Regions from separate parts of the Aphanothece sacrum FPU1 genome, predicted to be linked through region 2. Evidence: predicted binding sites of a transcription regulator. Region 2 holds the regulator's gene; each other region holds the start of a gene.

Region 1 (8,139 bases), on a different contig from region 2:
ACTTATCGAGTCATGTTACAGTTATTAAATAAGTCTAATTTGACGTTAGATAATTATGGATTTATTGGTTATTGTCATGAATGTGGTCATTATAAAAGAATTTCTTGGCATCAATTAGGTAAAGTTCAGTGTGTTCAAGAAAAAAATATTAATCCTTATGTAATATCGGGGCCAATGTGGTTAGGAAATTTACATGATCGAGACTATTTAGGAGAGATGAAAACTTTAGCTAAAGAATGGAGATGGTTAAAGAGAGTAGAGTTATTGTCAGTGATGGAAAATGAGTTAGATTTTCCTCCTTATTTTTATACTTTAGGGGAAATTGGTAAGCGAGGTAAATTAGATGTTCCCAAGCGATCGCAACTTATTCAATCTTTAAATGATCAAGGATATCGTGCTGCACCAACTCATATTAATGCAGAAGCAATTAAAACTAATGCTGATTTAAACATATGTATTGAGTTTAGTAATGCGATTTCTCGGCAAAAAACTCTGTAGGGGCATGACATTAATAAATTATATAGTCCTACCATCAGATTAATTTTGCCATGCCCATTTAATTTAGGTTGCTAGATATCAACCATATGGACATGGCCTCTTTTAAATTCTGGTTTGGGTGACAAGGTTATGATTGCCATCCCTACAGGGGGAAAAATTGATGTACAAAACCCTAGCACTAGATATTTTTGTCCTGTTTTGTCGGTCATCTTTGGGGTCAAAACCCTAGCACTAGATATTTATCTACTATTGTCGAAAGGGCGATCGCTGATTAAAGGGTTTGTCATAGAAGAATACCGCTAAACATATCGTAGGGTTCAACGGCCGTTGACCCCTACATAACGGGAAAATTTATGCAAAAAAACCCTTGTCAAACTTGACTTGACATGATATTATATAGATAATGGAAAAGCCTTGCGCCTATAACCCCAAACTATAGGGTAAAAAAGTCAAAGAAAAAAACAGCATTTAAGATAGATATATCCAGGTCAAAATGCTGTAGGGGCATGGCATTAGTAACTGATAAAATCCTACCATTACATTAATTTTGCCATGCCCATTTAATTTAGGTTGCTAGATATCAACCCTATGGACATGGCATCTTTTAAATTCTGATTTGGGTGACAAGGTTATGATTGCCATGTCCCTACAGGATGGAGAATTAATAGTTTTTTCAACAACTTTATAATTTATAATTTATAATTCATAATTTATAAATATCCTTCAATTAAAATATCCTCATCAATATGACGTAAACTAATATTTTTTAATAATAAAGCATCCGTCATTTTTTCTAATCCTAAATCTCCCATAGGAGAAGGAGACAAAACACCCCCAATAATTTTAGGAGCAATAAATGCTAAAATTTTCTGGATGCACCCTTGAGCGATCGCTTGTGCGCCTAAAGTTCCGCCACATTCCCATAAAACCGTAGAGAGTTCCCGTTCATAAAGAACCTGCATCACCTCAGCAGGAGTCAAAGGGGTTAACTCAATCACTTCTACCCCTTTATTCCGTAATTTTTCCTGTAATGGTATATTTTTGCCCCATTCCGTAAAAACTACCGTAGGGGCCCCCTCTGTATCCCAAAGATGGGCCTCAGACGGTAAATGCAGGTTACGAGTCATCACCACCCGTAACGGGTTAGGGCCAGATACCTGATGAGTGGTTAAATGAGGATTATCCCGTCGAACCGTATTACCCCCAACAATGACCGCATCACAAGCGGCCCGCAACTCATGCACTACCTGACGAGAGGCCGGCCCCGTCACCCATGCACTATGACCCGTTGTCGTGGCAATTTTCCCATCAAGAGTCATGGCATACTTAAGAATACCAAAAGGCTGTTTATGGACGATACGATGAATAAAACCTTCATTTAACTGACAACAGGCCGCTTCTTCCACCCCGACAATGACCTCAACCCCATTTTGTCGCAATTTTTCCATACCTTGACCCGATACCAAAGGATTCGGATCAATCATCCCTACCACCACTTTAGCCACTTTAGCAGCCAGTAAAGCTTCCGTACAGGGTGGCGTTCGTCCATAATGATTACAAGGCTCTAGATTGACGTATACAGTCGCTCCTGTGGCATTTTCTCCAGCTTGTCGAAGAGCAAAAATTTCTGCATGAGGTTCTCCCGCTTTCGGGTGAAAACCTTCCCCAATAATGGCCCCATTCTTAACGATAACAGACCCCACCAAAGGATTAGGAGAAGTTCGTCCCAAAGCTTGACGGGCCAATGTTAGACATCGTTGCATCATCTGTTGGTCAAAGTTGTCGTGATTCATCCCCCCATTAACCTCATACTTGTAGTAACATATACAAAAAAACCAAACTCTATCGATAGAAATATGACTCAAAAATAATATTTTAGCGTCACACATCAAATGAACTTGACGAAATCTAATTATTATTTGTAAAGTTCATATATTAAGACCATACAAAAGGTTATGTCTAAAAAAATGATATCAACAAGAACGAAAAAAGAGGTTCCCGAAACTTCCTCTTTGTTTTGGGAACAACCTTACTGGCAACCCTTTAGAACAATTGCTAAAAGCTTTTCTGGCTACTGGATAGCTTGTATTCCCTTAACAACAATTATTACCATTGTTTGGCATCAAGCTGTTCTGGCCCAGAATACAGAAATTAAGATCCTCGAAATCACAGAAGTTACTCCTGAAGCCATTATTCAACTTCAGGGAACTTTAAATACTATTTGGGTATTAATTGCCGCGATTTTAGTCATTTTTATGAATGCTGGTTTCGCCATGCTAGAAACTGGTTTCTGTCGTCAAAAAAATGCGGTTAATATTCTCACCAAAAACCTGATTGTCTTTGCCTTAGCTACCATTGCTTATTGGGTGATGGGCTTTTCTTTGATGTTTGGGGGAGATCACCCTATTATCGGCAGTGGGGGTTGGTTTTTGGCTAGTCAAGATCCGGCTACTTATAACCTTAAACCCTTTCCCATCGGACTGCCCATCTCTGTGTTTTTCTTATTTCAGGTAGCATTTGCCGGAACTGCCGCAACTATTGTATCTGGTGCAGTTGCTGAAAGAATTAAATTCGTTGATTTTTTAGTATTTAGTCTTCTTTTAGTCGGTATTGCCTATCCCATTACAGGTCATTGGGTATGGGGTAGCGGTTGGTTAACAACTCTAGGGTTCAAAGACTTTGCTGGTTCGACTGTGGTTCATTCTGTTGGAGGTTGGGCGGCTTTAGTCGGGGCAGCTATTCTTGGCCCCAGAATGGGTAAATACGTTGATGGTCGTTCTCAAGCCATTCCAGGTCATAATATGAGTATTGCTACTTTAGGCTGTCTCATTCTCTGGATAGGTTGGTTTGGCTTTAACCCCGGTTCCCAGTTAGCTGCAGATAGTAGTGTTCCTTACATTGCCGTTACTACTAATTTAGCAGGTGCAACGGGCGGAATTATCGCTACTGTGGTTTCTTGGAAAAAAGACGGTAAACCTGACTTATCTATGGTCATTAACGGAATTTTAGCGGGTTTAGTCGCTATTACGGCCGGTTGTAATGAGGTATCCTATTGGGGTGCTGTAATTATCGGTGCGATCGCCGGGGTTCTGGTAGTATATGCCGTCAGTTTCTTTGACAGTGTTCTCAAAATTGATGATCCGGTGGGTGCGCTTTCTGTTCACCTAGTTAACGGTATTTGGGGAACTTTAGCGGTTGGCTTATTTAGTCTAAAAACCGGCCTATTTTATGGCTATGGTATGGGTCAACTAATTAATCAAGTCATTGGTATTATTGCGATTGCCGCTTTTACCGTTGTCTTTAGTGTGGTTGCATGGATGGTTCTCAAAGCTACTTTAGGTATTCGTGTTAGCCGAGAAGAAGAAATCAAGGGGTTAGATATTGGCGAACATGGCATGGAAGCTTATCATGGTTTCGTCAAGGAACAAGATAGCTTTTCTGGGGGTAGTGACAAAGGGATCAACGATGTAGATGTTCGCGCAAAATCAGGTGTCTAAATTTATGTGAGGTGGGCATTGCCCACCCTACCTTTTCCTCTATAATCAATGATTAATAACCCATAATTAATCATTGATAATGGATACGAAAGCCTTTAAACGTTCTCTACAACAATCCGAACATTACCATCGTAAAGGATTTGGTCATGAAGATGAAGTAATGACGGTAATGAATACAGAGTATCAAAGTTCTCTGATCCAAAAAATTCGTCAAAATAATTATCAATGGCAACAAGGAAATGTAACTATTCGTTTAGCAGAAGCTTTTGGTTTTTGTTGGGGAGTAGAAAGGGCAGTAGCAATGGCTTATGAAACTCGTCAACATTTCCCTCAAGAACGGATTTGGATTACTAATGAAATTATTCATAATCCTTCGGTTAATCAACGCTTAGAAGAAATGAATGTGGGTTTTATTGAATTAGTAAATGGTCATAAAAATTTTTCCGTGGTTGAAAAAGGTGATGTGGTAATTTTGCCAGCCTTTGGAGCAAGTGTAACAGAAATGCAGCTTTTAAATGATAAAGGTTGCACAATTGTAGACACCACTTGTCCCTGGGTTTCTAAAGTTTGGAACTCGGTAGAAAAGCACAAAAAACGTAATCATACCTCTATTATTCACGGTAAATATGCTCACGAAGAAACCGTTGCTACCAGTTCTTTTGCCGGAATTTATTTGGTAGTTCTTAATTTAGAACAAGCTCATTATGTCTGTGATTATATCCTAAATGGAGGCAATAAAGAAGAATTTTTAACTAAGTTTAAAAATTCTCATTCTCAAGGATTTGATCCAGATCTAGATTTACAATGTCTTGGTATTGCGAATCAAACCACTATGCTCAAAAGTGAAACAGAACAAATTGCTAAACTTTTTGAGGGAACTATCCTGAAAAAATACGGTCCGACAGCTTTAAATGACCATTTTATGAGCTTTAATACTATCTGTGATGCCACTCAAGAACGTCAAGATGCAATGTTAAAATTAGTGGAAGAAAAATTAGATTTAATGGTAGTTATTGGGGGATTTAATTCTTCTAATACAACTCATTTACAAGAGATTACTGTTGACAAAGGAATTCCTTCTTATCATATTGATAGTGAAACTCGTATTATGTTAGATAATCGTATTGACCATAAACCGTTAAATAAAGACTTAGAAATTCAAGAAAATTGGCTTCCTGATGGCCCCATTGTTGTTGGTATTACCTCTGGTGCATCCACTCCTGATAAAGTGGTTGAGGCAGTCATTGAACGCATTTTTGCGGCAAAACAAATTGCTGTTACTGTTTAATTTACTCTTAATTTTTAAGATGTGATCAGTCAACAACTAACAATTTTGTATTTATCAAATGTTGACTGATCACTTTCTTAGAAAGCTTGTTCTACTTCAGAAATTTCAGGGATCATTTCTCGTAAACGTCTTTCAATGCCCATTTTAAGGGTCATGGTGGAACTAGGACAAGAACCACAAGCACCTTGGAGACGGAGTTTAACGATGGGGCCGTCTATTTCTACTAATTCAACATTACCACCATCGGCCATCAAATAAGGGCGCATTTCGTCTAAGACTGTTTCGACATTATCGGGATTCAATGTCATAGTTGCCATAATAACCTCTCTTACTGATGATTTCTTGATTGTTCTTTTTATCTTAGCGCAAACCGCTCAACTAAACATTAATTATGTTCAAAGATATCTTTATAATACATTAAATCTAAAGAAACAAAAACAGGAATACAGTCAAAACATTTTTGAGTTAATTCCCAGCGATCTTCTCGTTGTAACATGGTCATTAATTTTTCTCGCATCTTAACCAAATATCTGACATCATTAGCTGCATAACTTAATTGTGCAGGGGATAAATTATTGGCATTTCCCCAATCAGAACTTTGGGAACTTTTGTCTAATTCAATACCTTCTAATTCTTGAACTAAGGATTTTAATCCGTGAGAACCTGTATAAGTTCGAGCGATTTTACTGGCAATTTTTGTACAAAAGATAGGATTAGTTTCAATCTCAAAATTATAACGAAATTGAGCTACATCAAACCGTGCATAATGAAAAATTTTGACAATATTTTTAGCTTCCATTAATTGCTTTAAATTAGGGGCTTGAGTTTGTCCGGGGGCAATGCGAATAGCAGTTACAAATCCACTTGGATCGCATAATTGAACTAAACATAACCGATCTCGTTGAGGAACTAATCCCATTGTTTCTGTATCTACAGCCATAGCTTCAGCAGTTAAATAACGAGATAATGTTTCAGCAGAAAGATCTTGATCACAAACTTGAAAATTATCTAAATTAGTCATGATTTTCAGTAAAGTTTACACTATTATAATAAGCTTAACGCTGTAATAAAAACAACTGAGTAAAATAATATTCGCCTTCAGAATTTTTAGCAATACCCACCCCGGTTAAATTAAAATTACCTTCCATATTTTTACGATGGCCAGGACTATTGATCCAACCTTTAACAGCGACGGATGCCAAATCAGGATATCCTTTAATATAAGCTAAATTTTCAGCAAATGTTTGATAAGGAATCTTTGCACCTATAGTTTTGGCCCGTCCTTCAAACCCATCATGACTAAAGGTTGCTGTTTTATTAGCCATCTTTTGACTATATTGTCTAGCAACATAACTCATTTGGGCATTCATTTGTAACGGAGGTAAATTTTTAGAGAGACGATATTGATTAACTCGTCGATTAATTTCTTCCTCTAAAGCAATTAATAACCCACCATCTTGACCAGCTTTTTCTAAGAGAATATCCCTATTTTTTAAAGGTTCAAGGAATGTATTAATTTCTGGTTCATTCTCAAGAGGAGAAGGAATTATTTTAATAAAAATTTGTGTAAAATAATACTGACCTGTTCGATTTTGAGCAACTCCAATTCCGGTTTCGTCATAATTGCCTTCAATATTTTGACGATTTTGTGCATTTTTTAACCATTGTTTTAGGGTTTCTTTAACCGGGTCATCTCCATTTTTATGAACAATTAAATTTTCAACGCCTTTTTCCAAAGGCAAACTAAGACTAATAATTTTCAGTCTTTCTTCTAATTTATCATGACCTACCGGAATTATTCCGGCCGCCATTCGTTCACTATGAATTCTTGCTTGTTGACTGATTTGGGGGTTAAGCTGAAGGGGAGAAAGATTACGAGACAAACGATATTTATTAATCTCCCGATAAGTTACTTCCTCGATCGCAGTAAGAAAGCTAGGATCAACTAAAGTAGATGATTCAGTATTTTGAGGTGTTTGTGTCTGAGAACTATTTTCCAAAATGGGTAAATTTTCCAAGGACTGACATCCTACAATTGCAGGGATTAGCAAAGGAATAATCATTAATACTCTTGATACACGATAACTCATAGGAATAGGGAAAAGGCAGAACTACTAAGATTCTTGATATGATTAATAATGGTTATAGTTTAACGTTACTTGCAATGAAAACGATCGCACCTCTAATCAAAACTTACCCTATTGTAGAAACCTTCCATTCTATTCAAGGAGAGGGGGCCTACATGGGTGTTAGTGCCTTTTTTATTCGACTCGCTGGATGTGATGTCTATTGTCCCTGGTGTGATCAAAAAGAGACTTGGAGTGTTAAACCCTATGCACAACAGTCTATTGAAACGTTAGGAAATATGGCTAAAAATGCGAAAGCTGCTATTATTATTATTACGGGAGGAGAACCCCTAATGCACGATTTAAACCCCTTAACAAAAGAATTACAAGACTTAGGGTTAAAAGTCCATTTAGAAACCTCTGGTTCTCATCCTTTTACCGGAGAATTTGACTGGGTAACGTTTTCTCCTAAACCGTTTAAATCTCCCCATGATACTATCTACCCTCATGTTAATGAATTAAAGATAGTAATTGCTCAGGAAAAAGATTTACAATGGGCCCAACAACAAGGGCAAAAAGTACCCGTAGAAACACTTAAATATTTACAACCCGAATGGAATAGTCCCATCAGTCAGTCATTAGTATTTGACTATGTTTTACAACATCCTGAATGGAGAGTGAGTTTACAAATTCATAAGTTTTTAGGGGTTCAATGATCAGTCTGACCCCAAAATTGTCTGTTTACTGTGTCGTAGTTGTTCCCACAATGCCTCAATTTGAAAATAAGCTT
Region 2 (8,139 bases):
TATCATTTCCGCCTCGACCATCAATAACATCATGTTCTGATGTTCCTATTAGAATTTCACCATCATTAGTGCCAATAATGATCGTAGAAAAGGGGATAGGAATGTTTACTGTATTATTAGGCATGGTTTTTTCTTTTCCCTTACAAGTTTTGTTGTAATCGCCAGAAAAATGTTGTTTAGGATGTAATTTTGGGCTTAAAAAAGTATAGGGAACAGAAAAGTCCTAAATTTTATTTCAACTTATCTGCGGTTTCTTACTATGTAGTATAGCAAATGAATAATAAATGTGTCAATACATTGTTATTGATTTTGGCTCTCCCGTACCTGTGGTGATAAGTAAAGCTTATAATTCGTAGGCTTAGCAAACATTTCCGGCGTAATCTCTGGACAATCTGATAAATCAATATCTTCATCACTCATCGCATCCAATCGTTGCCAATCAGTTTGAGAGTTGCTCGAAGTAGGTTCGTTCTTCATATTTCGTCGCTTTTCTTGCAGAAATAATACGGGTCTTCAACCTTTCGCGCATAATCATTTTGCCAGTTGCTACTCACAACTTCCGCGACAAATTTAATTGAACTACCCAGAGTTAGGATCGACTGGTCAGACCAAAGCAGTTCTTTAGTAAGTTAGTTTCGATCAACAACGGCAACATCAGGTCTAAATGCTGTCATATCAGTATTAGAAGGGCACAATAGTCCCCTCTGAAGCACAAACCAAGGTAAACCTATTCCGTCGATCTCGACACAGATCTTTGTAGTAATGAAAGCGGCAACTTCCTCATTTTGGCCAGTTGGTTCCAAGTCGAATACTTCTCCATCAATCAGTTCATAGCGGTTATCACCACCATAACAGGCGAGAAACTCATCAAAGTTAAGCGGTTTCTGTTGTATTTGTTGGCCGTTCGGCGTTGCCGTCCCGGAGGGAATCCCAATGGTCATAGGTCAATTTAGCCCAATTAATGCCTTCAGTCTAAGCTAAGACGCATTTAAAATGGTTATAGAGAATTTTAGTACAAAAGCTCAAGCTCTTTCTCCCTGCTCCCTTGCCGTCTCAACTACCAATTTAGATTCGTGACAGCTTAGCACCACGTTCTTAACAGAAGCTCTAAGTTAGCAATAAGCAGAATGAGGGCATAAAATATAAACCCTCATTCTTAATTTTTACATACCCATAATTTCGTAACCCGCATCCACATAAATCACTTGTCCGGTGATGCCACTAGCGAGGTCACTAGATAAAAATGTAGCAGTATTTCCTACTTCTAATTGAGTCACTGTACGCCTTAATGGGGCAACCGCTTCTACATGATGAATCATATCAAGAATACCCCCCACTGCCGAAGCCGCTAAAGTGCGAATTGGCCCAGCAGAAATAGCATTAACTCGAATATTTTGGGGGCCTAATTCAGCCGCTAAATAACGTACTGTCATTTCTAATCCGGCCTTAGCAACTCCCATTAAATTATAATTAGGAATTACCTTCACTCCCCCCACATAAGTAAGAGTAACAATACTGCCTCCTTCACTCATTAAAGGTTTAGCATACTTAGCCATATTTCCTAAAGAAAAAGTACTAATTTCTAAGGACTGAGTAAACGATTCTCTGGAAATTCCCGAAAAATCACCGCTTAAGCCTTCCTTATCCGCAAAAGCTAGACAATGGATGAGAATATCGAGTTTACCCCAAGTTTCCTCTACTACTTTAAATGTTTCTTCCATCTGGGCCTCATCTTGTACATTACAAGGCACGAAAATAGAAGGATTCAGAGGTTCTACAACTTCTCGGACTTTTTTCTCAAAACGGCCCTTTTCATCCGGTAAATAGGTAACACCGAGGTTTGCACCCGCTTTATGAAGTTGTTGGGCAATTCCCCAAGCAATCGAGCGATTATTAGCAATTCCTGTTACTAGAGCGTTTTTTCCCGTTAAATCTAACATAGTTTATTCAGCAATTGTACAATTTTGAGTCAATTAAGTTACCCCGTTCTAAATATGGATGGTTATAATCATTGACAGAACAGGGTACTTGTTATCCTCATAGAAACATTGTCAAGCAAAACGTAGCACAAACCTCTGAAGATACGCTAAAGTGATGTGTCTATAGTTGACGATTAAGTTATTCATGCTGTTACAATGGTTCATTCTCCTGTTAACTTTAAGTGAAGTCTAATGGAACTATCTCTGCCACAAGATAAACCCCTAGCAGCCGTCTTTCGTCGAATTGGAGGCGGCCCGTATCCTCCTGTTGTCGAAGCGTTTGAACGGGGTAAGACAATCTTTTTTCCGGGTGATCCGGCCGAGAGAGTCTATTTTTTACTTAAAGGTGCGGTCAAGCTTTCTCGTGTTTATGAAGCAGGAGAAGAAATAACGGTGGCTTTATTGAGGGAAAATAGTGTATTTGGTGTTTTATCCCTGATTACTGGCCAACGTTCTGATCGCTTTTATCATGCGGTGGCTTTTACCCCAGTAGAATTACTTTCTGCTCCTATTGAGCAAGTGGAACTGGCCTTAAAAAATAATCCCGATTTGTCAATTTTAATGCTTCAGGGGTTATCATCTCGCATTCTACAAACAGAAATGATGATTGAAACCCTGGCCCATCGTGATATGGGTTCCCGTTTGGTCAGTTTTCTCTTAATTTTATGTCGAGATTTTGGCGTACCCACCACTGATGGTATCCGTATTGATTTAAAATTGTCTCATCAGGCGATCGCTGAAGCAATTGGTTCTACCCGTGTGACCGTGACCCGTTTATTGGGGGATTTGCGTGAACAAGAAATGATTTCTATTCATAAGAAAAAGATTACAGTTCATAACCCTGTCGCTCTTAGTCAACAGTTTACTTAATATTCTGTGTTCACCACTAATCACCCATGACCAGTGCTTATATTTTAATTGCAGCAATTTTAATCTTGGGTGGCTTAATTGCAGCATTAGGCGATCGCTTAGGAACTAAAGTCGGTAAAGCTAGAATGCGTATCGGCAACTTGCGTCCTAAGCAAACTGCAATTTTAGTGACAGTGATGACGGGAACCCTAATTTCTGCTTCTACCCTAATTATTCTTTTTACCTTGAGTAAATCGTTACGAGAAGGGTTATTTCAACTTGATGAAATTCAAAAACAATTACGAACAGCTAAGGGAGATTTAGAAAGGGTTGCTAATGATAAACAAGATATTGAGAAACAGTTATATACGGCTAAGACGGAACAAAAAACAGTTCAAAAACAATTAGAATCTATTAATCAGAATTTTACCAAAGCTCAACAACAACTGAAAACGGTTGTTAGTCAAGGGAAAAAACTACGAGAGGATATTCAAACATTACTCAAAGAAAGAGAAGAACTGGTTCGCAATAAAACTCAACTTGATCAACAAATTAGCCAACTACAATCAGAAATTCGTAATCGGGATACAGAAGTTAAAAGAGGTAAGACAAAAATTTCTGCTCAAAATCGTGTTTTACAAGAACGACAAAGCCGTTTGAAACAGCTTGAAAGTCGCTTGCAAAATTTACAACAACAACAAAGTAAATTACAAACAGAAATTGATAATAGAGATGTGCAAATTGTTCAACTTGACCAAGCAATTAACCTAAAAGATTTAGCGGTAAAAAATAGAGAATCTCAATTAAAAAAATCCGAAAGAGAATTGATTTATTTGCAACGACAAGTAGATATTTTAGAACAATACTATCAGAATTATCAAGACTTACGAGAGCGACAAATTGCCCTTGTTAAAGGTCAAGTGTTATCTATAGGAGGAGTTCGCATTGTTGATCCTAATGCCGCTATTCAAGCTATTGATGAACTACTTAGACAGGCTAATCGCACAGCAATTGAATCAGTAGGAACTGAAAAAGTTGATCCTAATGATCGGGTGGTTAAAATTACTAAATCTCAAGTTGATCAGTTAAATGAACAACTCAAAGATGGTAAAGAATATGTGGTCAGAATAATTTCGGCAGGGAATTATGTAAAAGGAGAAAAAGAAGTTCGAGTTTTTGCAGATGTTGTCCCTAATCAAAAGATTTTTAACGCTGATGAAACTATTGCGACTGTCTCTATGGAATCATTGGATTTAACGGAAGAAAATATTCAAAAAAGACTTGATATTCTCCTTGCTGCTACTCAGTTTCGCTCCCGTAGTGCTGGAGTTGTTGGTAATATTCAAGTGGGGGATGGACGATTGAAAACTATGCTAAATTTTATTGAACAAATTAGTAAAGCAGAAAATGGTTTAGATGAAATTAGAGTCATTTCTCTTGATGATACTTATACCATTGGCCCCTTAAAAGTTCGCTTAATTGGTATTAAGAATGGAGAAATTATTTTTGGAACTTAAATTATTATTTATAGGTGATTTATGTTATTAGGATTTGACCCAGGACGAGATAAATGTGGTATTGCTGTTATCAATAAAAATAACCAATTACTTTATCATCAAGTTATTAATTCTGAGGTAGCAATGACGACTATTAATGATCTTTGTCAACAGTTTAAGATTGAACTTTTGGTGATGGGAAACCAGACTACATCTAAACAGTGGAAAAAACAGTTAGACGCTGAGTTATCTTCCGGGATTTGTGTTATTATGATAGATGAGCGTAATAGTACACTAGAAGCCCGCGATCGCTATTGGGAAATGTATCCTCCCAAGGGATTCGCTCGTCTGGTTCCACCAGGTATGAGGGTTCCCCCCCGTCCTGTTGATGACATTGTGGCTATATTATTAATTGAGCGATATCTAAAACAACTCAGATAACTTATGGAGATAAGCGGACTCGAACCGCTGACTTTCACAATGCCATTGTGACACTCTACCAACTGAGTTATATCCCCGTTATGCGCATTTATTATTATGCCTTACTTATTTAGGATTTGTCAAGCCCTTAGCCTAAAAGATGGCTCTCCCGTACCTGTGGTGATAAGTAAAGCTTATAATTCGTAGGGTGGGTTAGACGCGGCTATGATTTTGATGAAAAACCCATAACTTTTAAGGCGCGTCGTAACCCACCATCTTAAGTATTGTAACTTATTATACATTTTATCCCAAGATGATGAAAGATTATCGAAAGGAAGTCGAATTATATCATTATTCTTTGCAATTTTGATTAGCTCTTGCAAAAATAGCATCAACTGTTTGATCCTGATATAAATATAATTTATTCATATAAAATTGTTTCAATACCAATGGGTGAGTCTTTTTGTCGAATATCATATTGTTCGTGTTTTTTTATATTTTATATTCATCTACCATTTTTGAGCTTTTCATTTTCCTTTAAGTAATGAATAATTTCTTGTTCATGATTAACTAAGCTAGGAAATTGCTGATCACAAACTTTTGCAAGCTTTTTTAAGCCTTTTTTACTAAGTAATTTTTCATCTTCAAAAATAGTAACAGGTTGAAATTGATGACTCCACTTTTCAAATTGAAATAATGAAATAGTTGTATCCTTAACTTGATTATCATTAGAAATCGCATAAATATATAGTGGTCTTTCTAAATTATTTATGCGACAATCAACTTCATAAACTCCCTCTGAGTCACGTTCTTGATCAAACCAATCAAAAGTGTATCTTTCTTTAGAAAAATTTTGTTGAATTAACTTTTTGAAGTCTTCATAAAAAGTTGATTTTATTCTTTCTCGTGATAAATAATTAACATCACATATTTTTAATAAAGCTTGAATAAATCCATAGAAAGTACTTCCACATTCATCACTATTGTAGATAGTAACGAATAATTCTCCATATCTATCTTGAATTTGAAATTCATTTAAAGCATAATCAATTAATTCTTTGCGTGTTCCACTTGTCAAGTCAGAGGAATCAATCCAATAACTCAAGTGCATAAAAGTATGACCTTCATCAGAAATTATCCATTGATTATTTTCTTTTTTAAGAACAATACTTAAATGATCACCATCATCAAAACGAAAAGGAGTAAATAGTCGAAAACGATTTTTTCCCTCTTCTAAAAGACGGATTTCATCACATACTTGTTTTTTAAATTGTTGAGTAATGGTGTCTGTAATCATCGCTTTCGTTTAACTAAACAACTGTATCTCCATTTGAGAGTTATCTGGCTTAATAAATCCACAATCTGCTAACATACATTTTAAAGCTTCACTAAAATCAATAAATCTATCGGTTGGTTGAGCATACTTGTCTTCTTCTCCATTACCATAGACTTGATATCTTTCTGTTGCTGTATGAATATGAAAGTCATAAAACGTCTCTCTTTCAATAGTATTCGTATGTTCATGAGATTTCCCGTCATAACGTTTTAATCTAAATGGTTTATTAGAACCTTGAGGATAAACACCCAGAATAATTGAAAAGTCTAAATCATTAAATCGACTTTGACGTAAAATAACTCTAAATCTATTTTGATTCTCACCCACAATCTCAAATCCTCCTTCTCTAGATGCTCCTTTTTGACTAAGATTTAGCTTAATTTTAGACTTCCAATCTAAAGATAATTTTTTAGTTTCATTGATTAAGTCATCAATTTCATTATCTGAGTATTTAACCACCTTGATATTGATTCAAAATAAGTGAACAAAATAATAGCATTTTGACAAAATCAATGATCTCGCTTTACTACAGCCTTTACACTCTAATCTAGAATATTTAATCATTTATAGCACCACTTAATTATCAATCTTAACAAACCGATAATTAAGTAATACTAGAATTTTAGCTTTAATCCTACTTAGACACTAAGCACTAAAATATTTAGCCACAGGATGATAAGTAATAATCGCAGTAGTAGACTGTTCAGGATAGATTTGTTCACTCTCATCCATATACATATTAATGCGATCGCAGCCTAATAATTCCAATTGTTTATATTGGTCTTGAATATTAGGACAAGCAGGGTATCCGAAGCTGTAACGGGAACCTTGATAATGCTGTTGTAACATTTCTCGAATATTATCCGGTTCTTTGTCCCCAAATCCTAATTCTCGGCGAATTTTGGCGTGTGTCCATTCTGCTAATGCTTCGGCGGTTTGAACTGCCATGCCATGAAAATAAAGATAATTGGTGTAATCATTAGCCGCAAAGAGTTTTTGTGCGTATTCTGTGGCAATTTCCCCTACTGTTACCGCTTGCATCGGAAATACATCAGTTAAACCTGATTCTTTGGGGGCAAAAAAGTCAGCAATACATAAACGACGACCTGATTTTTGACGGGGGAATTCTAATATCCAAATAGGGTCTAAATTTTCGGGTATTTTATTATCAGAATTTTGGATAATTTCGGGGTCATAAATTAACAAATTATTGCCTTCAGATTGACAAGGAAAGTAACCATAAATAACCGTAGGATGCAAGAGATTATCTGTGATAACTTTTTGTTTCCATTCCTCTAAAATAGGATAAACTTTTTCAGCTAAAAATTGTTCGTATTCTTCCCGTGATTGTTCTTTAGGTTTCCGAAATTGCCATTGACCTGCTACTAATGCTTGTAAATCTAAATACCAGAAAAGTTCACTTAAATTAAATTCCTCTGGTTTTAATAATTGAGTTCCCCAGAAAGGAGGAGTTGCAGGTTCAATTAATTCTACAGCTTCAGACCTTTTTGTATCGATCACTTTAGGGGTTTCTAAGGTTTCAGATTTACCGTTTTCTTGAGCAGCTTTTGCGGCTGCTTTTTCTGCCCTTTCTTCTTGGAATAAACTATTATTAGTTTCAAATTTGCCTAAAAATCCTTGTAAATCATCCCAATTTTTAGCGGATTTTGCGGGCATTAATTTGTCCATAAAGTGTAAATCAGAAAAAGCATCTTTACCATAAACGACTTTTCCTTGATAAGTATTTTGACAGTCTTCATGAACAAATTTAGGAGTTAATGCTGCCCCTCCTAAAATAACAGGAACAGTGATTCCTCGCTCATTAAATACCGCTAAATTATCTTTCATAAAAGCAGTTGATTTCACCAATAAACCACTCATGGCGATACAATCTGCTTTATGTTCTTCGTAAGCTTGAATAATGTTTTCTACAGGCTGTTTAATACCTAAATTAACTACTTTGTAGCCATTATTAGAGAGAATAATATCAACTAAATTTTTGCCAATATCATGTACATCCCCTTTAACTGTCGCAATAATAAAAGTCCCTTTTCCACTG
Region 3 (8,139 bases), on a different contig from region 2:
CCAGCAAGTCGTAATACGGCCTGTTTTTCGGCTACTATGCCCAGAGAAATTCGGGATTTAGTTAATCAGTTTCTCACCACTCCAGTTACAGTGAGTGTGGAGCAGCCTCAAGCGGCTCCTACCATGATTGAACAACATCTCTATAATGTACCTCGTGGATGGTCTAAATTAAAAGCGTTACAGCCAATTTTAGAGATTGAAAATCCTGAATCTGCCATTATTTTTGTCCGTACTAAACAAACTGCTGCTGAATTAACGAGCAAGTTACAAGAAGCGGGGCAAAGTGTGGATGAATATCATGGTAACTTGAGTCAATCCCAACGGGAACGTCTAGTACAACGTTTTCGGGATGGCAAAGTTAAATTAGTAGTTGCTACTGATATTGCGGCGCGGGGGTTAGATGTAGAAAACCTCAGCCATGTAATTAACTATGATTTCCCTGATAATGCGGAAACCTATATTCACAGGATTGGTCGGACAGGACGAGCAGGAAAAACCGGAACCGCTATTTCTTTAGCTGATTCGATTGATCGTCGTATGATTCGCCAAATTGAACGACGAGTGCGTCAGACTTTAGAAGTTTGTCAGATTCCTAACCGTTCTCAAGTTGAGGCTAAACGACTCGGAAAATTACAACAACAAATCCAAGATTCTCTGGCAGGAGAACGGATGGCTTCTTTCTTACCCTTGGTGCGGGAACTGAGTGCCGAATATGACCCCCAAGCCATTGCGGCGGCGGCCCTACAGATGATCTATGATCAAAATTGTCCTCACTGGATGAGAACTGATTGGGAAGTCCCTGAAAATAACTTATCCAAACCCTTAATTAAGCGTAAGCCTAGTAAATCTAATGCTTCTAAACCTAGCCGTCACAATATCATTAAACAAAGCGATCGCAAGGTTGTGACTCACGATCAAAGTCGTTAAGGCTTAGTTTCGTGATGAATCTGCTTATTAAAAGTAAGCAGATTCATCACTTATTCAATATTTTTTACTGATAACCTTCAACTATGCAGGTTTAAAGACAACAATGTCAGACCTCATCCCCTACGTCCCCACGATCGCATCAACAATAATCGCATTAGGAGTCCTTTTTGGAGGATTGTTCTGGATGATAAGACTCGTCATCAAAGTAGAATTAATCCCCTTAAACTCAGAATTATTAGAAATTAAAGGAAATATCAACGTTGAAGTCGCAAACATCAGAAATGAAATAAAAGACAGCGAAAACCGCCTAGAACAAAGATTAACCAGACTAGAAACCCTGATCGAAGGCATTCGGGATAAAAAGTAATCCCCTCGGTGGAACCTAAGCAAGTCGCTAAATTGCTCCGAACACCACAACATTAGTACAAGGAGAATTAAAGTCATGAACGAACAACAACTCATCTTTACTTAATTTACAAACTCTCTCACAGTTTTTAAATACATTTCCTGATCTTCCAACATGGGAAAATGAGACGTTTTCGCCATCTCTACATACTCAATTTTATCATTTAAACTTGCCGCCATCCGTCCCATTTTTGCCGGAATAATCTGATCTTTCTCCCCAGAAATTAACAAAGTAGGAACAGTAATTTCTGCAAACTTTTGCGGCATAATTTCCACCGCTTTCTTACTCACAGACGTATAAATTGTGCCTAAAGCTGCTTCATAATCTGCTAATATAAAATCCTCTAAAAAAGCCAATCTTTCCTCTTTTTTAATGGGACGATATAAAAATCTGGCCATAAATAAACGATCAGCCAAAGGAACCTTTAAAAACCAATTATAACGAAACTTAACCACATAACCACCAAACTGATGAAAGGCATTAAACGCCCTCTCATCATACTCAAAAATGCCATTACAAGTTAAGATAGCCCGTTCCACCTTTTTCGGGTACATTGTCATAAATAAAGCCCCCACAGAAGCACCCATAGAGTGACTATGCAGATAAACTTTATCAATACCTAAACTATCTAATAATACCCTTAAATCTTCCGCGTACTCCTCTAATTCGTAACTTAAATTTAGGGAAATTTCCGGCAATTTAGACCGGCCAAAACCTCGCATATCGTACAATAAACAATCATAACGATCGCACAAAGCTTGGGCCGTACTTTGCCAATAGCGTGCCGAACCAGCCCAACCATGAACAAACACCATAACAGGTTTTAACCCCGTGTCCCCCGGTTGACGTATCCACTCATAATAGTGATCGACACCGCGAATATTAATCTTATTCATGGATAATTTCGTCAAATTAAGCTGATTCTGGTGTAGGAATAGAAGAAGGATGTACGAGAATCTCAGACGTAGACCGTCGTTCCACCATTTCCTTCGTAATCATGCACCGTTGCAGATCCTTACGAGATGGTAACTCATACATTATATCTAACATTAATTCTTCCACAATGCCCCGTAAAGCCCTAGCCCCTGTTTTGCGTCGGTAAGCTTCTTGAGCGATCGCTTGTATAGCATCCTTATTAAACTCTAGTTGAACATTATCCATCTTGAGCAATTTTTGATACTGCTTAACCAAAGCATTACGAGGCTTAGTTAAAATAGCGATCAAAGTATCTTCATCTAAGGGATTTAAAGCCGTCATCACCGGAATACGTCCCACAAATTCGGGAATCATGCCAAATTTTACCAAATCATCCGGTTCAACCTTCTGCACTAACTCTGCTGCCCGTTTTTCCTTAGATGGAGTTTCCCCTGGACGAACAAACCCCATAGACTTCTTACCAAGTCGTTGTTCAATCACCTTATCTAAGCCAACAAAGGCCCCACCACAGATAAAGAGAATATTGCTAGTATCAATTTGAATACAATCTTGATAAGGGTGTTTGCGTCCCCCTTGAGGTGGAACATTAGCGATCGTCCCCTCCAACATCTTCAGTAAAGCTTGTTGAACCCCTTCACCCGACACATCACGAGTAATGGAAGGATTTTCACTCTTACGGGCAATTTTATCAATTTCATCGATATAAATGATACCCCGTTGAGCTTCTTCTACGTCTAAATCTGCCACTTGTAGCAGTCGCAGTAGGATATTTTCCACATCTTCCCCCACATAACCCGCTTCTGTGAGGGTAGTAGCATCTGCTACCGCAAACGGAACCTCTAAAATACGGGCTAAAGTTTGAGCAAGTAAGGTTTTCCCTGATCCTGTTGGCCCCATCAAAAGAATATTGGACTTATGAAGTTCAATGCCATCTTCCCCATGGCCGCCCTTTTTAGAGTTAGTTAAACTCAAACGCTTATAATGATTGTATACTGCCACAGAGAGAACTTTTTTTGACTCCTCTTGTCCAATAACGTACTCATCGAGACTTTTTTTGATATCTCTAGGTTTAGGAATTAGATCAAAGGGCAGACGATCGGGACGGTTACGACGTTTAGTTCCCGACTCATCAGGACTTGCTGCCGTCATGGGGCGACGAGTGGGATCATCAATCAATTCTTCATCCAAAATCTCGTTACATAATTCAACACATTCATCACAAATGTAGACTCCCGGGCCAGCGATGAGCTTACGCACCTGCTCCTGGGATTTGCCGCAAAATGAACATTTTAGATGGGAGTCATATTTAGACATAAGCTTGTGATTTAGGTGAGTGAGGTGACAGGAACAGTGGGGTCAGGTAACTCTTGCCGAACAATTACTCTATCGATCAGACCGTAATCTTTGGCCTCGTGAGCTGACATAAAAAAGTCTCGCTCCGTATCGGCAGCTATCATATCAAAAGGTTGTTTGGTATGCTCAGCGAGCATTTCATTCAATCGCCGCTTGATATAAAGGATTTCTTTGGCTTGAATTGCAATTTCCACTGCCTGTCCTTGTGCGCCCCCCAAAGGTTGGTGAATCATAATACGAGAACTAGGCAGAGCCATGCGCTTTCCTTGGGTTCCTCCTGATAACAGGAATGCTCCCATACTAGCAGCTAATCCAAAACAAATGGTAACCACATTAGGGCGAATTTGTTGCATGGTATCATAAATAGCGAGTCCAGCATAAACTGAACCCCCAGGAGAATTGATATAAATTTGAATATCTTTATCCGGGTCTTCCGCATCGAGGAACAGTAATTGGGCGACAATGGAGTCAGCCACCTGATCATCTACAGGGGTTCCTAGAAAGATAATGCGCTCCCGTAGTAAACGAGAATAAATATCAAAGGCCCGTTCTCCCACTCCAGACTGTTCGACTACCATCGGTACAACGTTTTGACTCATGGAGTATATCTCTGAGGAACGTTGGTTGTGCATGGCATAATCTAAGGATTGAGATTGAATCATAGCCCGTTAAGTCAGGTCAAAAATTTTAAAGATTAAGAATTCGTTGAGATTTCCCGTTTACACCTACGAAACTATAGGTATTAGGGGTTAATTAAGATCTCAACTCGTTTCATCCTAACACAAACAGACGGCTAATTTGATGAGCCGTCTTACTTTACTTTATTAGCTTTCCCCATCGGCTATGGTAGGGGTCAATGGCTATTCGCCCCTATCCTTTTATTCTTCTGAGTCAGAAGCACTAACATCTATTGTTTGTGTTTCTTCGGTTTCTTCAGTTTCCTCTGTTTCAGCCGCTTTTAAAGTACCTTCGGGAACCAATTCTACGGTGGCTTTGTCTTGAAGCCAATCTAGAGTAGCCTCTGCTAACAAGTCGTCGTATACCAGTTGACGTAATTTATCTGCATCAACCTGTTGTCCCGATAATTGCTCAATAACCGTCTGACTTCTCTCTTGAATGGCAGACTCCCCTATCTTAATATTTTCAACCTTAGCAATTTCTTTAATAACTAAGGTTTGTTTAAGTCTGGCGAAAGCTTCAGGACGAGCATTTTCTCTCAATTTTGGCAGATTTTCTTGAGTAAACAATTGACGTAGATCAATTCCCATTTGTTCCATCTGCATCGCAGTTTGGGTAAGCACTTGGGTAATTTGGTCTTGTATCATCGTATCAGGAATATCGGCCGTACAGAGTTCCATTAATTGAGCAATAATTGCATCTTGGGTGCTTTTTTTGGTAGCGTTTGCCGCTTCTTCTTGAAACTCTTTTTCTAAAGACTCCCGTAACTCAGCAATAGTTTCATATTTGCTAACTTCTTCAGCGAAATCGTCATCAAGTTCAGGTAACTCTTTTTCTTTAATTTCTTTGAGAGTAATTCTAAAAACGACGGGTTGTCCAGCTAAATCTTCTTGAGGATATTCGTCAGGAAAAACTAAAGAAATATCCTTAATTTCTTCGGGGTTCATTCCCACCATCCCCTCTACCATTCCTGCGATAAAACGACCTTCTTCGAGATCAACCCGAAAATCTTTCCCATGAACTCCAGGAATGGGTTCACTGCTGAGTTCTTCCCCTTCTGCGGGTGCAAAACGTCCCTCATAGTCAACAATAGCTACATCTCCCATTTGTAAGGGACGATCTTCAACGGGAACGAGAGTTGCTTGTTTTTCCTGACGTTCTTTGAGCCAATCTTCTAATTTTTGCGGATTATAGACGGTTTCTTCCGCTTTGATACTTAAAGTATGATAATCTCCCAGTTCGACTGTGGGGGGTACATCAACAGCAGCTAAAAAGGTGAGGGGTTCTTCCGTGTTAAATTTACCAATTAATTCCTCAAAACTAGAACGTAGTAGATAGTTATTGCCTAATACTTCTAAAGATTCTTCTTTGATAACATTTTTGACAGTTTCTTGAATCAATTCTTCTAGGGTTGCTGCCTTAATATATTGCTTTCCTAACCGTTGCAGCAGAATTTGACGCGGTACTTTTCCTTTCCGAAACCCAGGAATATTGGCGGTACGGGCTAAATTATTGACCGTTTTTTCATAGGCTTTTTTTAAGGTTTCAGCCGGGATTTCGATTTTTAAGCCAATTTGACTATCGGGGAGTTTTTCCTGGGTGACTTTCATAGATGTTACGATTTCGGACAATTTTGTATCATGCCATAATTCTCAGCAAAAAGCAATCCCAATCTCATTTTACCCAGGGTTAAATCCTGGGACTCTTTTGATTTGACTACAATCTCATCTTTATGTTAAAAATGAATGATTTCGATGCGTTTTATTCATAACAAAGAACAATTAGTGACTAATGTTACAAAATGGAGCAAGAATAAAGTGGTTGAATGAGGGCAACACAACAGCAATAGGAGTACCAACTATGGTACAAAGCACTAAACCTGAGACAACAAATTCTTTAAACAAATTTGAGAAGTTTAAAGCCGAAAAAGACGGACTAGCCATTAGAGATGAGCTAGAGTATTTTGCCCGGATTGGTTGGGAAGCAATGGACAAAACCGATTTAGAATATCGACTCAAGTGGGTAGGGGTATTTTATCGTCCTGTCACACCAGGAAAATTCATGTTACGCCTACGCATTCCCAATGGCATCTTAACCAGCGATCAAATGGAAGTCTTAGGACAAATTGTACAACGGTATGGAGATGATGGCAATGCCGACATCTCCACGCGACAAAACCTACAATTAAGGGGCATTCGTCTCGAAGACATCCCAGACATTTTCCGTCGTCTGAAAGCTGTTGATCTGACTTCTGTTCAGTCGGGAATGGATAGTGTACGCAACATTACGGGTTCACCCGTTGCAGGGTTAGATCAAGACGAATTAATTGATACCCGTGAATTAGTACGCAAAGTTCAAGACATTGTTACTAACAAGGGTGAAGGTAATTATAATTTTACTAATTTACCCCGTAAATTTAATATTGCCATTGAAGGGGGACGGGATAACTCAGTCCATGCAGAAATTAATGATATTGCCTTTGTTCCTGCTTATAAAGACGGTGAATTAGGGTTTAATGTGTTAGTTGGTGGCTTTTTCTCCGCTAAACGCTGTGAAGCGGCTATTCCCTTAAATGCTTGGATTAATCTAAGTATTGACAAAGTGATCAGTTTATGCTACGCCATTCTTACTGTATATCGAGATCATGGTTTAAGAGCTAACCGTCAAAAAGCCCGTCTGATGTGGTTAATTGATGAATGGGGCATTAATAAATTCCGGGCCGAAGTCGAAGCCCAATTAAGCCATCCTTTGGCTATGGCTGCTCAAGAAGACGCAATTGACTGGGATAAACGGGATCATATTGGAGTTTTTCCGCAAAAACAGCCAGGAATGAATTATGTGGGCTTACATATTCCTGTGGGGCGATTATATGCTCAAGATATGTTAGATTTAGCGAGATTAGCCGAAGTTTATGGAAATGGTGAAATTCGCCTAACGGTTGAACAAAATGTCATTATTCCACATATTTCCACGGAAAATCTAGAACTATTTCTAGCTGAACCCTTACTACAAAAATTCAGCATTAACCCTAAACCCTTACAAAGGGCCTTAGTTTCCTGTACTGGGGCGCAATTTTGTGGCTTTGCCCTGATAGAAACGAAAAATAGGGCTGTTAAGTTAGGGAAGGCTTTAGATGAACTATTAAATCTTCCCCGCACAGTACGAATTCATTGGACAGGATGTCCTAATTCTTGTGGACAACCTCAAGTGGCTGATATTGGCTTAATGGGAACCAAAGTCCGCAAAGATGGCAAAACTGTCGAAGGAGTTGACCTGTATATGGGGGGTAAAGTTGGCAAAGATGCACATTTAGGAACTTGTGTACAAAAAGGCATTGCTTGTGAAGATTTAATCCCTATTTTGTCCAAGATTTTAATCGAGAATTTTGGGGCAACAGCGAAATAAATTATGAATTATGAATTATGAATTCTTAACTTTTGTAACGAATTCAATAAGGTTTGCTGCCAATCTTGGTTAACTTGACACAGTTGGTAAAATTGTTCATCACTGAGGTTTACTGTATCTAAGTTTAAGATTACTGTTGTCATGGCTAAATTCTGCCCCAGAAATCACCCTAGTCTTAATTTTAGACCATAAACCCCTAACCCCTAACCCTTATTCTCAAATATGACTGACTCAGCAAAAACGGTTTGTCCTTACTGTGGCGTTGGTTGTGGTTTAGAAGCTTTACCCCCGGCCCAACCTGGTAAAGCGGTACATCGAGATAGTCAAGGAAACCCCGTCTGGCAAATTAGAGGCGATCGCACTCACCCGTCTAGTATGGGCAAAGTCTGTGTCAAAGGGGCAACGGTGACAGAATCTTTAGAAAAAGATCGTCT

The links. Region 2 encodes NtcA, which controls nitrogen genes in cyanobacteria. Its sites were predicted from a motif close to TTTGTANCNNNNGNTACAAA; they were not measured.
Region 1: the regulator NtcA is predicted to act here: its motif matches at 2,310-2,329, upstream of AsFPU1_RS20635 (ammonium transporter).
Region 3: the regulator NtcA is predicted to act here: its motif matches at 6,082-6,101, upstream of AsFPU1_RS01230 (ferredoxin--nitrite reductase).

Annotation. Positions count from the first base shown of each region.
Region 1 is NZ_BDQK01000017.1:162,480-170,618, reverse strand. Features, by position in the region: gene AsFPU1_RS20645 (class I SAM-dependent methyltransferase) at 1-498, shown strand, start outside; gene AsFPU1_RS22815 (hypothetical protein) at 628-801, shown strand; gene ribD (bifunctional diaminohydroxyphosphoribosylaminopyrimidine deaminase/5-amino-6-(5-phosphoribosylamino)uracil reductase RibD) at 1,209-2,291, opposite strand; gene AsFPU1_RS20635 (ammonium transporter) at 2,466-3,995, shown strand; gene AsFPU1_RS20630 (4-hydroxy-3-methylbut-2-enyl diphosphate reductase) at 4,075-5,283, shown strand; gene AsFPU1_RS20625 (NifU family protein) at 5,361-5,600, opposite strand; gene AsFPU1_RS20620 (ribonuclease D) at 5,669-6,304, opposite strand; gene AsFPU1_RS20615 (CAP domain-containing protein) at 6,339-7,373, opposite strand; gene AsFPU1_RS20610 (7-carboxy-7-deazaguanine synthase QueE) at 7,448-8,065, shown strand; gene AsFPU1_RS20605 (DUF7219 family protein) at 8,066-8,139, opposite strand, start outside.
Region 2 is NZ_BDQK01000013.1:445,535-453,673, forward strand. Features, by position in the region: gene AsFPU1_RS12695 (calcium-binding protein) at 1-124, opposite strand, end outside; gene AsFPU1_RS22660 (hypothetical protein) at 301-477, opposite strand; gene AsFPU1_RS12700 (PDDEXK family nuclease) at 630-941, opposite strand; gene fabI (enoyl-ACP reductase FabI) at 1,164-1,940, opposite strand; gene ntcA (global nitrogen regulator NtcA) at 2,172-2,849, shown strand; gene AsFPU1_RS12715 (DUF3084 family protein) at 2,876-4,345, shown strand; gene AsFPU1_RS12720 (pre-16S rRNA-processing nuclease YqgF) at 4,367-4,765, shown strand; tRNA gene AsFPU1_RS12725 (tRNA-Ala) at 4,770-4,842, opposite strand; gene AsFPU1_RS12730 (DUF1828 domain-containing protein) at 5,250-6,041, opposite strand; gene AsFPU1_RS12735 (hypothetical protein) at 6,051-6,539, opposite strand; gene metH (methionine synthase) at 6,726-8,139, opposite strand, start outside.
Region 3 is NZ_BDQK01000001.1:288,189-296,327, reverse strand. Features, by position in the region: gene AsFPU1_RS01260 (DEAD/DEAH box helicase) at 1-927, shown strand, start outside; gene AsFPU1_RS01255 (hypothetical protein) at 1,031-1,294, shown strand; gene AsFPU1_RS01250 (alpha/beta fold hydrolase) at 1,396-2,229, opposite strand; gene clpX (ATP-dependent protease ATP-binding subunit ClpX) at 2,246-3,583, opposite strand; gene clpP (ATP-dependent Clp endopeptidase proteolytic subunit ClpP) at 3,595-4,284, opposite strand; gene tig (trigger factor) at 4,501-5,910, opposite strand; gene AsFPU1_RS01230 (ferredoxin--nitrite reductase) at 6,161-7,705, shown strand; partial or broken gene AsFPU1_RS01225 (Uma2 family endonuclease) at 7,762-7,848, opposite strand; gene AsFPU1_RS01220 (molybdopterin oxidoreductase family protein) at 7,928-8,139, shown strand, end outside.